Regions from separate parts of the Arthrobacter sp. P1_C12_2 genome, predicted to be linked through region 2. Evidence: predicted binding sites of a transcription regulator. Region 2 holds the regulator's gene; the other holds the start of a gene.

Region 1 (7,590 bases), on a different contig from region 2:
TCCACTTGGTCACGGCGTTGATGACGTACTGGCTGTCGCAGAGGATCAGCAGGTCTTCCCGGGGCACGTGTGCCGTCGCCCGGAACAGGTCCAGCACCGCCATCAATTCGCCCTGGTTGTTCGTACCGTGGGGCCATCCACCGGCCCGCCAGCAGTCGTCATTCACGTACCAGGCCCAGCCGGCCGGGCCAGGATTTCCTAAGGCCGAACCGTCGGCCGCTGCTGTAATCGTCACTGACCTATCCTGCCAGAACCCGCCGACGCCCACTGACGCTCCCTCGGGCGGGGACCGCGCTTAACCGGCGACGGCGGCCCCACCCGAAGGTGGGACCGCCGTCGTCGAACAGCCGGTAATGGCTGGCGAGGGTGGTTAGAAACCGCCCATGCCGCCCATGCCGCCCATGTCGTCGCCGCCGCCCATCTGGGCGCCACCCTTCTCGGGCTTGTCGGCTACAACGGCCTCGGTGGTGAGGAACAGGCCGGCAATGGAAGCCGCGTTCTGCAGGGCAGAGCGGGTTACCTTGACCGGGTCGTTGATGCCGGCGGCCAGCAGGTCGACGTACTCGCCGGTGGCGGCGTTGAGGCCGTGACCTGCGGGCAGGCCGCGGACCTTGTCCACGACGACGCCAGGCTCGAGGCCGGCGTTGAAGGCGATCTGCTTCAGCGGGGCGTCGATGGCAACGCGGACGATGTTCGCGCCCGTTGCCTCGTCACCGGAGAGCTGCAGGTTCGCGAAGGCCTTGGCGCCGGCCTGGATCAGGGCAACGCCACCGCCGGCGACGATGCCCTCTTCGACAGCAGCCTTGGCGTTGCGGACGGCGTCCTCAATGCGGTGCTTGCGTTCCTTGAGCTCGACCTCGGTTGCGGCGCCGGCCTTGATGACTGCAACGCCGCCGGCCAGCTTGGCCAGGCGCTCCTGCAGCTTCTCGCGGTCGTAGTCGGAATCCGAGTTCTCGATCTCGGCGCGGATCTGGGACACGCGGCCGGCGATCTGGTCGGCGTCGCCGGCACCCTCGACGATCGTGGTCTCGTCCTTGGTGACAACAACCTTGCGGGCCTTGCCAAGGAGTTCGAGTCCGGCGGTCTCAAGCTTGAGGCCGACTTCCTCGGAGATGACCTGGCCGCCGGTGAGGATGGCGATGTCGGCCAGCTGCGCCTTGCGGCGGTCGCCGAAGCCCGGAGCCTTGACGGCAACGGACTTGAAGGTGCCACGGATCTTGTTGACGATCAGGGTGGCCAGGGCCTCGCCCTCGATGTCTTCGGCAATGATCAGCAGCGGCTTGGAAGACTGCATGACCTTTTCCAGGACAGCAACAAGTTCCTTGACGTTGGAGATCTTGGAGTTGACGATCAGGATGTACGGATCCTCAAGGACCGTTTCCTGGCGCTCGGCGTCGGTGACGAAGTAGGCCGAGATGTAGCCCTTGTCGAAGCGCATGCCTTCGGTCAGCTCCAGCTCGAGGCCGAACGTGTTCGACTCCTCGACCGTGATGACGCCTTCCTTGCCGACCTTGTCGAGGGCTTCGGCGATCAGGGCGCCGATCTCGTTGTCGCCGGCAGAGATGGACGCGGTGGCGGCGATCTCTTCCTTGGTCTCGATTTCCTTGGCGGAGGCCAGGAGCTCGATGGTCACGGCGTCAACAGCCTTCTCGATGCCGCGCTTGAGGGACAGCGGGTCAGCGCCGGCCGCGACGTTGCGCAGGCCTTCCTTGACCAGGGCCTGTGCCAGCACAGTTGCCGTGGTGGTGCCGTCGCCTGCGACGTCGTCCGTCTTCTTGGCAACTTCCTTGACCAGCTCGGCGCCGATCTTCTCGTAAGGATCGTCCAGCTCGATCTCCTTGGCGATGGAAACACCATCGTTGGTGATCGTGGGGGCGCCCCACTTCTTTTCGAGGACGACGTTGCGTCCACGCGGGCCGAGGGTGACCTTGACGGCGTCGGCGAGGATGTTCAGGCCCCGCTCAAGACCGCGGCGTGCCTCTTCATCAAATGCAATGATCTTGGCCATAACGGCAGTAGTCCTTTCGGGACAGTCGTTAAGAATGAACCTTCGCTGTGGTGCCCGCGACGGACGATCCCTACCCCGCGGCCTCTGTATGCCGCTGGGTCCGGGATCTCACCCCAGCAAGGTGTTCCTTTAGCTCCTGGACCGGCTGCCCCACTTCGCGGCCGGGCGGACCGGGCGTCGTGTTAGCAGTCAGCGCGCTGGAGTGCTAACTCAATAATTAGCACTCCCCCGGGGAGAGTGCAAGCAGTGCCCGGCCGGAACCGCCCGCCACGCGGGCACAATACGCTACGAGCGATCAGCCGCCGCTGCTGCTGGCAGCTTCCGTGCCGTGCGCCGTGGGCAGATTGTCCTCGCCGTAGGTGTAGACCATGTAGTTCGCTTCGGTGATGTCGCCGTGGGAATCAAAGTTGATCCGTCCGGACTGGCCGTCATAGTCCGGGCGCTGGCCTGCCCGGAGGACATCAGCGCAGTCCTTGTAGCTCGTGCACGACTTGCTGGGCGGCTGGCTGGCGGGCTGGCCGCCGCCCGGCGCGCCTGCTGCCGCAGTTCCGCCGGAGACCGCTACGAGGGACGCCGCGATGGAGGTTCCGGCGTCGTCCTCTGCCGCGGCGGCAGCGACGGCGGCCAGGACGACGGCGTCGTACGTCTCGGCGGCAAACACCATGTCCTTCAGTCCCGGATCAACGGCGACGAGGTCCGTCTGGAAGGTGGCGGAGGGGAAGACGCCGGGCAGGATCCCGCGTGCGCCGTCGAGCGCCCGCGTGCCCAGGCCGGAGCCATACTTGCTGACTGCTCCGTCGCTGAGGACCAGTTTCTTGCCGGCCAGGCCGGCGTTGTTCAGCTCGGCGATGGCACCCTGAGCGCCGTCGCGCGAGACCAGGACGACGGCGTCGGGATTGGCGGCCTTCGCGGTGGCGGCAGCCTGTTGTGCCTGGCCGGGAGTGAACTCCGCGTCGGCCACGACTTCCAGTCCGGATTGTTTTGCCGCACCGCCGACGGCGGCGGCGACCTCTTTGCCGTAGTCGCCTTCCTCGTGCAGCACCGCCAGGGTTCTGGCGCCGCCGTCTTTGGCCAGCTTGGCGAGGACGGATGCCTGGGCGATGTCGGCGGCCGAGGTGCGGAAATAGTAGCCGCCGCTCTTGTAGTTGCTGAGCGCGGCAGCAGTGTTGGCCGGGGAGATGACGGCTACCTTGGCGTTGGCCAGCACGTCGATGGCGGCCGGGGCGCGGCTGGAATCAGTCGGGCCAATCACGACGTCGGCCTTGGCGGCAACCAGCGCTTTGGCCTGGGCGGCGGTGTCCGTGCTGATGGTTTCCGGCAGCAGCTCCACCGGTTTGCCTTTGTGCCCGCCGGCAGCGTTGATCTCCTTGACGGCAAGCTTGGCGGCCGCGAGCTGGGAGGCGTTGAGGAAGTTCTGCTTCCCCGTGTTGTCCAGGATCAGGCCGATGCGCAGGGTGCCGTCACCGCTCGCGTCGGCGCTGGCCACACGGGCGCTGCCCGCAGGGCCCAGGCAGCCCGTCAGGGCCAGGGCCGCTACTGTGCCTGCCGCCAGGGCGCGGCCCAGCGGCAAAGGTCCTCCCGTGCGCCTCGCCGCGTCCCGCGGGGCGTTCTTGACGGCAGCCAGTGCCACTAGGCGGGCCGGACGCTTTCAGCCTGCGGGCCCTTTTCGCCCTCGCCGACTTCCAGCTCCACCCGCTGGCCCTCGTCCAGGGCGCGGTAGCCTTCCCCGACGATCGCGGACCAGTGCACGAAGACGTCGTTCTCGGAGCCGTCCACGGTGATGAAGCCGTAGCCCTTTTCGGCGTTGAACCATTTGACGGTTCCCAGTGCCATGGTGTCCACACTTTCAGCTAGCTTGCGTGCGGCCCACCTCGATGTGGGCCGCGGACTGCGAAGAGAAATCCGCAGATACTGTACCCACAGCGTCCCCCAGGAACGCAGGCGGCGGGCAGGGCCGCCGCCTAATAGTTATTGAGGCGTAACCGGATTTGGCTACTGGTAGCCGGGGCCGAGCACAACGACAAGGGGCATGTTGAACTCGGCGGAGTCCACGAGGGTGTCGATGCCGAGGAGGGTTCCGAGTGCCTCCGCATTGTCTTTCTGCTCGACGCCGCTGTAGAAGATCACCGACGTCTGCTGCGGGACTCCGCCCCAGTTGCCTCTCTCGCCCAGGGCCCAGCCGTCGGACGTGACGGTGCCGCCGACCCTGGTGGCGAGGCCAGCGGTGGTGGTCGCGTTGTAGATCGTCACCGGCTGCGTCTTGTCCACAGCGGCGGCTGGGGCGCTGGGCGTCGCTGAAGGCGAAGCCGACGGCGCCGCGGCGGGTTCCGTGCCGGCCGGCTCCGGGTTCGTCGGCGTGGGGCTCACGGGGCTCGAGGCGGACGCGCTACTGCCGGCAGATGCGGACGCGCTGTCACCTGCGGTCACGGCTGCGGCCTGGCCTGCGGGGAATCCGAGCTTCGGCAGGAGCAGGAAGGCCACCAGGCCGACGGCCAAGGCTACGCAGCCGGCCGCCAGGATGGGTGCCAGGCTCCGGCGGCGCGATGCTGCGACGGCCCGGTGGACACCCTGCCGGGTAGAGGTCTCCGGGACCCGGTCAAATTCATCCCGAGCGTATTTGGTCATGGTAAGACGACGTCCTTGCTGATTTCATACGGGGTGCCCGAGGCCGGAACGGACGCAACAGGACGTGCGCATCCGACTGCTCGTGACGCGACTTTACGAATCTGTTCCCAGACGACGGGCAGTGCGGGCACGTTGGCGTGATGTACGTAGTCTACGCAATCTCTTGACCAGCATGGGATCGTGGGCCAGCGCATCCTCGGTATCAATGAGGGCATTGAGGATCTGGTAGTAGTGCGTGGCGGACAGATCGAACAGCTCGCGGATGGCCTGTTCTTTGGCCCCGGCGTACTTCCACCATTGCCGCTCCAAGGCCAGCATCTGCTGGTCGCGGGCGCTCAGAGGAGACTCCGCGGACACCCCGTCCAGGCCCGCGCCGGCGGCTGCGTCGGCTACATAGTCCCCCGCGAGCACGTACTCTTGCGCTGTTTCGGCCACGACACACTCCTTGGCTGGATCCGGTAAAAGTCAGTCCCCATGCTACGGCCGAATGACAGGGTTGTCATTCGGCGGGGGGCCGAAATGGGCGGCGCCTGCGGAAGAATGGGTGCTGTGTTTGATTCCGAGTTTGACTCCGCTTCTGATCCCGGGTTTGACGCCGACGCGCTGTTCGAGCTGGAACCCGGAGCCGCCGGCGGCCCCAGCTTCGCGGACCTGGCGCGCCGGCCGCTGAGCGAGCTGGTCGCTCCGGACTGGGCGGCCCCACTGGCGCCGGTGGAGGCGCAGTTGCGGGAAGCCCTGGCCTTCCTCGCCGACGAAGTGGCCGCCGGACATGGCGTGCTGCCATCGCCGCCAAACCTGCTGCGGGCCTTCCGGCAGCCGCTGGCCGGCGTCCGGGTGCTGGTGGTGGGCCAGGATCCGTATCCGACGCCGGGGCACGCTGTGGGGTTGTCCTTCGCCGTGGACGGTGCCACCCGGCCAATCCCCCGCAGCCTGGCCAACATCTACAAGGAACTTCAGGCCGATCTCGGCTTTCCCCCGCGTGTCCACGGGGACCTCAGCCGCTGGTCGGAGCAGGGCGTACTGCTGCTCAACAGGGTGCTCAGTGTCCGGGCCGGGGCGGCGGGCTCACACCGGAACAAGGGCTGGGAGGCCGTCACGGCGACAGCCATCCGTGCAGTCGCGGACCGCTCGTCCGCTTCCGGGGTGGGCCACGCGCCTCTCGTGGTGATCCTGTGGGGGAAGGATGCCGAGTCCGTGCGGCCGCTGCTGGGGTCCGCTGCCGTGATCGCCAGCGCCCACCCCAGCCCGCTCTCGGCCTCGCGCGGCTTCTTCGGGTCCCGGCCCTTTAGCCGGGCCAACGCCCTGCTGCAGGAACAGGGCAACGGGACGGTCGACTGGGAACTTCCGCCGCTGCCGTAACAGGCCTGCGCCCAAAGCTCCCGGCCAGGGTTCTTCGTTAGGCTTAGCTTCATGACCTCCGTCCCCGCCGCCACCACCGCCACCCGGAACTCGCGTCCCCAGACCGACCTGATGGTCCTGCGCAGGGAACAACTCTCCCCGCACATGGTCCGGATCATCGCCGGCGGCCCTGGCTTCGCCGGGTTCGTCAACAACGACTACGTGGACCGGTACGTCAAGATCGTCTTTCCGCAACCCGGCGTCGAATACCCGGAACCGCTGGACCTGTGGGCCATCAGGGAAGCCATGCCGCGCAGTCAGTGGCCACACACCCGGACCTACACGGTCCGCTGGGTGGACCCGGAGGCGCAGGAACTCGCCATTGACTTTGTGATCCACGGCGACGAGGGCCTCGCCGGTCCCTGGGCGGCCTCGGCCCGGCCCGGCGATCGCCTGACCTTTACAGGCCCGGGCGGCGGGTACAACCCGGATCCGGCCGCCGACTGGTACCTGTTCGCCGGCGATGAATCCGCTTTGCCGGCCATCGGCGCGGCAATCGAGTCCCTGCCCGAGGACGCCCGCGGCCTCGCCCTGCTAGAAGTGGACAGTGACGCCGACATCCAGTCCATCAACGGGCCGGCCGGCGTCGAACTGCGCTGGCTGCTGCGCGGCGGTGCCCCCGCCGGCGAGAGCGGACTGCTGGTCACGGCAGTGCGCGACGCCGAGTGGCCCGAGGGCCGGGTGCACGTCTTTGCCCACGGCGAGCGGGGCTACATGAAGGGCCTCCGGGAGGTTTTCTACGTGCAGCGCGGGCTGGAGCGGGCCCAGGTGTCCCTCTCGGGCTACTGGGCCAAGGGCCGGGTGGAGGATGACTTCCAGGCGGAGAAGAAGCTTCCCATCGGCAAGATCTAACGGCGCAAGATCTAAAACAGCGCAAGATATTCCCCTCCTTTGCCACCACGACGCCGGGACACGCCGGCCTGGCGGGCCGACACGCCGTCGTGTCCCGGCAAAAGTGGGGAAACGCGGCGCCTCAGGGTAGCCAGACGGGGTATCTTCGCAGGAGCTAGCGGCGGCGGGCCCTGCGCCGCTCGTTGCTCGCCAGGCTCCGCGTCAGGGGCCGGGCCAGGGTGTCGCCGAGCACGATCCCGGCAGCAACACCGAGCACGATGGCCCCGGCGTTGAGCATCCCGCCGGCGCCCATGAGGATTTCCGATTCCTCGATGGTCAATACATACATGGACCGGAATATAGTGAGTCCGGGGAGCAGGATCAGGGCTGCCGGGACGGCCACCACCAGCTGCGGGGCGCCCATCCGGAGGGCCACCACTCGGGCCAGGAGTCCGATCACCACGGCGGCGAGGGCCGGGGCGAAGCGGGACCCGATCCCCAAAGCGTCACCCCCGATCAGGACCAGATAGCCCACCACCCCCACGGCCGCCGTCGGCAGCAGCAGCTTCCAGCTGGTCTGTTCCGTGATGCCGATCATCAGGACAGCGATGGCGATCAAGATGACGATCACCCACAAGTCATACTTGGGCGGGAATGTTTTGGTGACGTCTATGGGATCCATGCCGGTCATGTCCCCGACAACGAAGCCGACGGCGATGCCGGCGACG
Region 2 (7,590 bases):
TAGCAAGTCGTGAGTTGTCGCTCTTGTAAGAAATCAATCGGCCGGCAGCGGCCAGCCGTCCAGCGCGTAGCCGGGATGTTCGCGCAGGAACCGCCGTCTGACTTCGACGTACCGGGTCGGCGTGAGCCCGGTGAAGGCCCGGACCTCGTGGCCGAAGTGGGCCTGGTCGAAGTAGCCTGCGCCACCGGCGAGGTCACCCCAGTCGATCGGTCCGGAGGGGTTGATCGAGAACACGGTGGCGGCGAAGCGGTAGGTGCGGGCCAGCCGCTTCGGCGTGACGCCGATGAGCTCCTTGAGCCGCTGTGCCAGATGAGTGCTGATGACACCGGCTGCCACGCTCAGGTTGCCGATCTCCTCGACTCCGACAAAGCGATCGTCGACGCCGTGGAGCGCATCGCCGCCGAACGGGGCATCGCCATGGCAACCGTCGCGCTGGCCTGGGTGTTGAAGAACGCCGTCGTCGATACCCCGATCATCGGGGCGACGAAGGAGAAGCACCTCGCAAATGCGGCCGCAGCCCTCGAGGTGACGCTCAGCGAGGAGGAAGTATCCGCACTGGAGGCTTCCTACACGCCGCGCGAACCGACGTTCTTCTAATCCGATAACGATCAGCACCGCGTCCCGCCGTCGAACCAAACAAGTTCGGCGGCGGGATTGCCGCACTCAGCCCACCACGGCGCATTGCTATGGAACGAGTCTGACCTCGACACCTGGCTCGGCCTTGTATCCGCCGCGATGCGCGGACCCTACGGAGAGGTGCTGCGCACCTCGACCGCGATCAGTGCGACCGAACCCCCGCACGGCGCGTAACTCGCAGAGGCATTCGGCCGCCCCGCGCGGTTCTACGATCTGGCATCTTGGGATGAGCGCGCAGGCAGAGAGTTAGGGCACTTTCTTGTAGAGGACAGAAACGCGAGGCGCTCGTGCGATCGACATGGGCCGCGTTGCTGCGGCCGTTCTGAGAGGATCAGTTGATGAGTAGGTATCGGAAGATTGTCTGCCTGGGTAGCTCGTTCGCGGCTGGTCCTGGGATCGAGCCTGTCGAAGACGCGAACGCGATGCGCTCGTCCCGCAACTATGCCCACCTGTTGGCACATCGCCTCGGCGCGGACCTGGTTGACCTGTCCGTCTCCGGCGCGACGACTGCCACCATCCTCGACACACCACAGCTGACCATGGCCGGAGTCGAGTTCCCGCCGCAGATCGACGGGGTACAAGCCGACACCGACCTCGTCACCGTGACCGCCGGCGGAAACGACCTTCAGTTCGCAGGATCCATGCTCTACGCCGCTTGGTCACGATTCCAGCCGGACAGCCCGATGGTCACCATGCTTTCCCAGGGCTTCTCAAACGACATTCCCGAGCCGACCGAACAGAGCATTGACGCGGTAGCGCACGGACTCGTCAAGATCGTGAATGAAGTCCGTGCCCGTGCAAATCATGCTCGCGTTGTCCTGGTGGACTACCTGACCGTGATTGACGGTCAGGACCAGCCCGGGCGTTGGCCTTTCTCCCCCGCCGAGACGGCACTCTTCTTGCGCATTCAGGAAGCCCTGGTCCGCGGCTACGAAATCGCAGCCGAGCGATCCGGCGCCGAGTTGCTGCAAGCCTCGGAGCTGAGCGTGGACCACGGCCTCGGATCGGCAGAGCCCTGGATATTCGGCTTCCAGCCCTCGTTCGAGAAGACCGGCTCCTCGTTTCACCCCAACGGCGCGGGAATGTCAGCGATCGCCGACGCCCTGGCGCAACGCTTAGCCCATGAAACGTCTTCCTAGGGTTGAGTCCGCCATGAGCCGAGTGTTGCGCATCTGCGATGGACAGGCCAATGCACTGATACGCCTGGTGCTGCGACCCCTCGCCAGAACTCTGACAGACCCACAGGCCAATCAGATCCGAGACGACGTTTACCTGGCCCTACACGAGGGGCCAGTCAAGGAGCTCATCGCGGGATTGTGACTGCTGTGCCCGTACACCATCGGGCTGCTGGCACAGCAGGCCTGAGCAAACCGCCGGACCACGTCCGCCCGAGGGCCACCCGCGGGACCCAATTAGGTATCAACTTTGTATCGGCCTCATATCGTTCCCGTTGCATTTCCGGCGCCGTGGCCCAAACCTGGCTGCCGCGCCGCGCCCGTGTGCCATGCTGGAATCCGGTTGTTCCGGGATCGCCGGCCGGTCTCCGGCCGATGAGGGATGGGGCTGCCACCAGGAGTCTACGACTGCTGCAAACAGATCATCGCCGCGGAAAGCGGGACGTAACACGAAGGGACAGCGGCATCAGGAAGCGTGGAGTTCAGCAGCCATCGGTGGGGCGCGTCCGCCGCGTCGCGCTGGCGCTGGCGCTGCCTGCCGCCCTCCTCCTGTCCGGCTGCGTAGCGACGCCGCAGAGCGGCATTACGAACTCCAGCAGCCCGTCAGAGCTCATTCCCATCCCGGCGTCGGGCGTCCCGACCACGAGCGCTCCGCTCGAGACGGCCCAGACGTCGAACAAGGCTCCGGTGTATTGGATCGGCCGGGGCAATGACAACGCGTTTCTCTACCGCGAGTTCCGTGACGTTCCGGATCAGGACAATCCCGTCACCCGCGCCCTGCGGGTAATGATGTCGCAGAAGCCGCTGGACCCGGATTTCTTCACGCCCTGGCAAAACCCGAAGAAGCTGGCGACGTCGATTTCCGGCAAGAACGTCATCACGGTGGATGTCTCCGCTGATGCCTTCAACAGCAACGTGGATGCAGCCATGGCCGAGCGCGCCATCCAGCAGCTCGTCTACACGGCGACAGCTGCCGCGGCCAGCGCCGGCCTCATCGATGCCGGACAGCAGGTCCAGGTGGTTGTGCTGGTTGACGGTCACACGGACTACGTCGCCTTCAACCATGTCCGGTTGGGCGAACCGACATCCCGCAGCGCCGGGATGGTGGCACCGGTGTGGATCATCGATCCGCAGGAAGGTACGTCTGTGGCCGACGGTTCGGTCAAAATCAGTGGCCGCAGCACCGTCCAGGGCGGGAAACTGCGCTGGGCGATCCTCAAGGTAGACGGCGACGGCGACAACGCCAAGACCGCGTATCTCAACGGCAACGCCACGGCCTCGGCCGACTCCGCCCATTCAGGGTTGTTCACCTTGTCCGCGAACCTCGGCCCGGGCACTTACGAGGTCCGGGTGTCCCAGGTGGACCCGTCCGACAGCGCCAAGGAAGTATTCCAGGACACCCGCGGCTTCACGGTCAAATAGGCTTCCCGGTCAAATAGGCTCCGCAGTCAAATAGCCGTCACGGTCGAATAACCGTCATGTCACTGGCGACGACGGCTGCCGCCGGTCACCAGCGGCCGAGGATGTCGCTGGCCAGCACGGTAGCGGCGGGCCCCGCAGTGGACGAGCGCAGCACGTGGTGCCCCAGGAGGGCAGTGACTGCCCCCGCGTCGCACAGCCGGGTCACTTCCCGCGGGCTGATGCCGCCTTCGGGACCCACGATCAGCAGCACTTCACGGGATCCGGCGTCACCGGGCTGCGCGGATTCCAGCCAGGTTTCCAGGACGAGCCGCAGCGGGCGGACGGCGTCTTCGTGCAGGATGACCGCGAGGTCCGCGGCCGCCACGGCCGCTTGCAGCCCGGCGCCGTCGACTGCCGCCCGGACCTCCGGGATCCAGGCCCGGCGCGCCTGCTTGGCAGCTGCCGTCACCACAGACTGCCACTTGGCGTGCGCCTTCGCGGCCCGTTCCGCCTTCCACCGCACAATGGACCGTTCCGCCTGCCAGGGAATGACAGCGTCGATGCCCAGCTCGGTGGCCGTCTCGGCTGCCAGTTCGTCGCGGTCGCCCTTGGCGAGGGCTTGGACCAGGACCAGCCGGGTCCCGGGCCGAGGCTCGGCAGCAACGTCGAGGCACTCGACGGTCAGTTCCCCGGGCAGGGCGGCGGTCACCGTGCCGGTCAGCCGCTTGCCGGCGCCGTCGGCGATGTCCACGGCCTCGCCGACCGCGATCCGCTTGACGGTGACGGCGTGGCGGGCCTCGGCGCCCTCCAGGACGAAGGCGGAGCCGGGGACCTGCTGGTCCAGGGTGCCTGGGGCGGTGAAGAAGACCGGGTTACTCACCGCTACAGGTTACCGAACCGGTCCCGGAGCTTAGCGAAGACACCGCCGCTGGCCGCGAGCTTTCCGGCCGTGAAGTGCTCGCCGCGCAGCTTGGCCAGTTGGCGGAGCAGGTCCTCCTGGGCGGCATCGAGCTTGCCCGGCGTTTCAACCTGCAGGTGCACCTTCAGATCACCGCGCCCGTGCCCGCGCAGATGGGTGACACCGAGGCCGCGCAGGGTGATGATCTCGCCCGACTGGGTGCCGGCCCTGACGTCGATCTCCTGCTGCCCGTCGAAGGTGTCGAGGGAAATTTCGGTGCCGAGCGCGGCGGCCGTCATGGGGATGTTGAGGCTCGCGTGCAGATCGTCGCCGTCGCGGACGTACGTGGCGTCGTTGTTGACCCGGATTTCCACGTACAGGTCCCCGGCCGGTCCGCCGGCGGGTCCCGCCTCGCCCTGGCCGGACAACTGGATGCGGGTGCCGGTGGCAACGCCGGCCGGTACCTTGACGGTCAGCGAGCGGCGGCTGCGGATCCGGCCCTGGCCGCTGCACTCGTTGCAGGGGTCCTTGATGACGGTGCCGAAGCCCTCGCAGGATCCGCAGGGGGCCGAGGTCATGACCTGGCCCAGGATGGAGCGCACAGCGCGCTGGACCTGGCCGCTGCCGCCACAGATGTCGCAGCGCACCGGGTGGGTGCCCTCGCGGCAGCAGGAGCCCTCGCACGTCGGGCAGACCACAGCCGTGTCGACCTCCAGCTTCTTGTTCACGCCGAACACCGCGTCGCGGAGGTCAATCCGCACGCTGATCAGCGCGTCCTGGCCGCGGCGGACACGGGACGCGGGGCCGCCCTGGCCGCCGCCTGCCCCGAAGAACGTCTCGAAAATGTCCTGGAAGGCGAAGCCCTGGCCCGAGTAGCTGCCGCCGCCGAAGCCGTTGTCGGTGCCGTTCTCGTTGCCCGTGGTGTCATAGACCCGGCGCTTCTGCGGATCGGAGAGGACCTCGTAGGCGTGCGTGACGGCCTTGAACCGGTCTGAGGCGTCTTCTCCCGGGTTCACGTCCGGGTGCAGGGTCCGGGCCAGTTTCCGGTAAGCCTTCTTGATCTCCTCCCCCGTTGCGTCGCGGGAGACTCCAAGAACGTCATAGTGGCTGCTCAAAGTGTGTATCTCTTCCTTGTTGTACTGCCTGTGGGGCAAGAAGTCGCGTTAGGTCCCGGCCTGTCAAGGCCCCAGGATCCTCGAAAGGTAACGGGCCACCGCGCGGACGGCGGCCATGGTGGTGGGATAGTCCATCCGGGTGGGTCCCAGGACGCCGACCTTGGCCGTGGCGTCCGGCCCATAGGCGGTGGCCACGACTGAGGCCTCGGCGAGGCCGTCGTAGGGGTTTTCCCGGCCGATGCTCACGGTCACGCCGCGCGGGTCTTCGGCCATTTCGCTGAGCAGGCGGAGCATGACCACCTGTTCCTCGAGCGCCTCCAGCACGGGGCCGATGCTAAGCGGGAAGTCCACATTGGAGCGTGCCAGATTCGCCGTGCCGGCCATAACCATGCGCTCTTCGCGGCTGCTCGTGGCCAGGGCTTCCAGGCCGCGGGCCAGCGCCTGCGCCGCGCCACGGCGCGCCGGCGCGCCGGCGGCGACGACGGCGGGCAGCAGCTGGGGCAGCAGGCTCAGCGGGGTTCCGGACAGGCTCGACAGGAAACGGGTACGCAGCTCCGCCAGGGCGTCGTCGGGTATATCCTGCCCGACGTCGATGACGCGCTGCTCCACTTTGCCGGTGTCCGCGATGAGGACGATCAGCACCTTCCGGGGGGCCAGCAGCACGAACTCTATGTGCCGCACCCGGGCGCGGCTGAGCAGCGGATACTGCACGACGGCGACCTGGTTGGTCAGGTGCGAGAGGAGCCTCACGGTCCGGTCAAGGATGTCGTCGAGGTCCTCGGATCCTTCCAGCAGGGCCTGGATGGCCCGGCGCTCGGCGGGGGACAACGGCTTCACCGCTGAGATCTGGTCGACGAAGAGCCGGTAGCCCTTGTCAGTGGGGATCCGGCCCGCACTCGTATGCGGTGCCGTGATCAGACCCTCGTCTTCCAGCGCCGCCATGTCATTTCGGATCGTGGCACTGGAGACGCCGAGATGGTGCCGCTCGACGAGCGCTTTGGAACCAACGGGCTCACGCGAATGGACGTAGTCCTCCACGATGGCGCGCAGCACTTCGAGTTTGCGCGGTTCGCTCACGCTCCACCTCCAATCGACTGTCCCGCAGCCGGTGCCGCCCCGCCTTGTCCGGTTCACGTCCACCCGTGGTGCACGGACGGCCCGAAACAGGACAAGGGTTAGCACTCGACATGCCTAAGTGCTAACCAGTCTAATATGAGTCGCCGCGTTGTTAGCATTGGATTCGCTCCAGGCGTGGCCCACGGGAACGCGATTCCTGTCACGCCGGCGCCGGGACCGTGGCAGCCGCCGCCGTTGCGCGCCGTCGCGGTCCGGGTTCCGGCCCCGGAGAGTTCCACCGACCGCCGTACATTCCGAGTGCAAAGTAAGCGTGTAGAGATGTCGTACCAGAACTGGGGACCCCAGGACCTGTCCGCCCCCGCCAAGACCCAGTTGCCGGAAGTCCCGGTGGAACGCGGGATGGTCCTCGAGGAGGTCCAGTCCGGGTGGGTGGGTGCCGTGACCCGAGTGGAGAAGTCCGGCGGCATGCACGTCGTGGCGCTGGAGGACCGGCGGGGCAAGTCGCGGTCCTTCCGCCTCGGCTTTGGCTTCCTTTTGGAGGGCCAGCCCATCCGACTGATGCCTCCGGCCCCAAAGAAGGCGGCACCGGCCGCCGGTGCCGGCCGCACGGCGTCCGGCTCGGTCCGGGTGGCGGGGCAGCGCGCACAGGTGGCCAAAGCCAGCCGCATCTGGGTTGAAGGCAAGCACGACGCCGAGCTGGTGGAGAAGGTCTGGGGCGATGACCTCCGGGTGGAGGGCATCGTCGTCGAACCCCTGCACGGCATTGACGACCTCGCGGCCGCCGTGGCGGAGTTCGGACCGGGCCCGGGCCGGCGCCTCGGCGTGCTCGTAGACCACCTGGTGGCCGACTCCAAGGAGTCGCGGATCGCCGACGCCGTCATGGCCTCACCGGGCGCCGCCGGCAACGTCCTGATCGTGGGCCACCCGTACGTGGACGTGTGGCAGGCCATCCGGCCCGCGGTCCTGGGGATTGAGCAGTGGCCCGTGATCCCCCGCGGCGTGGACTGGAAGACCGGCATCCTGATGGCCTTCGGGTGGCCCCACTCCACGAAGGAGGACGTCGGCCTCGGCTGGCAGAAACTCCTGGGGGCTGTCCGCAGCTACGCGGATCTGGAGGCGTCCCTGCTTGGCCGCGTGGAAGAGGTCATTGACTTCCTCACCGTGCCCTAGCCCGCCGCGGCCGCCCCGTGATCTCCATTTCCGGGCCCGAGCAAGTATTCTTGTATCTGCGGCCGCCCTCCCAGTGCGGTCCCGGCTATTCCAGGCATCACCCAGGCAGCAACGCATC

The links. The regulator HrcA, encoded in region 2, represses chaperone genes, less so after heat shock. The targets are predictions, from matches to a motif close to TTNGCACTCGNNNNNNNCGAGTGCNAA.
Region 1: groL (chaperonin GroEL) is a predicted target of HrcA. The motif match lies at 2,191-2,217, and genes of this name have one in related genera.

The regions. Positions count from the first base shown of each region.
Region 1 is NZ_JBFUAF010000020.1:3,657-11,246, reverse strand. Features, by position in the region: gene AC1DZQ_RS18185 (RNase H family protein) at 1-235, opposite strand, end outside; gene groL (chaperonin GroEL) at 371-2,008, opposite strand; gene AC1DZQ_RS18175 (ABC transporter substrate-binding protein) at 2,304-3,578, opposite strand; gene AC1DZQ_RS18170 (cold-shock protein) at 3,638-3,841, opposite strand; gene AC1DZQ_RS18165 (LytR C-terminal domain-containing protein) at 4,001-4,633, opposite strand; gene AC1DZQ_RS18160 (DUF3263 domain-containing protein) at 4,727-4,999, opposite strand; gene AC1DZQ_RS18155 (uracil-DNA glycosylase) at 5,174-5,992, shown strand; gene AC1DZQ_RS18150 (siderophore-interacting protein) at 6,044-6,883, shown strand; gene AC1DZQ_RS18145 (threonine/serine exporter family protein) at 7,038-7,590, opposite strand, start outside.
Region 2 is NZ_JBFUAF010000002.1:333,166-340,755, forward strand. Features, by position in the region: gene AC1DZQ_RS04275 (helix-turn-helix domain-containing protein) at 34-336, opposite strand; gene AC1DZQ_RS04280 (aldo/keto reductase) at 310-597, shown strand; gene AC1DZQ_RS04285 (SGNH/GDSL hydrolase family protein) at 975-1,775, shown strand; gene AC1DZQ_RS04290 (GerMN domain-containing protein) at 2,307-3,233, shown strand; gene AC1DZQ_RS04295 (16S rRNA (uracil(1498)-N(3))-methyltransferase) at 3,319-4,092, opposite strand; gene dnaJ (molecular chaperone DnaJ) at 4,095-5,225, opposite strand; gene hrcA (heat-inducible transcriptional repressor HrcA) at 5,289-6,302, opposite strand; gene AC1DZQ_RS04310 (DUF3097 domain-containing protein) at 6,621-7,472, shown strand.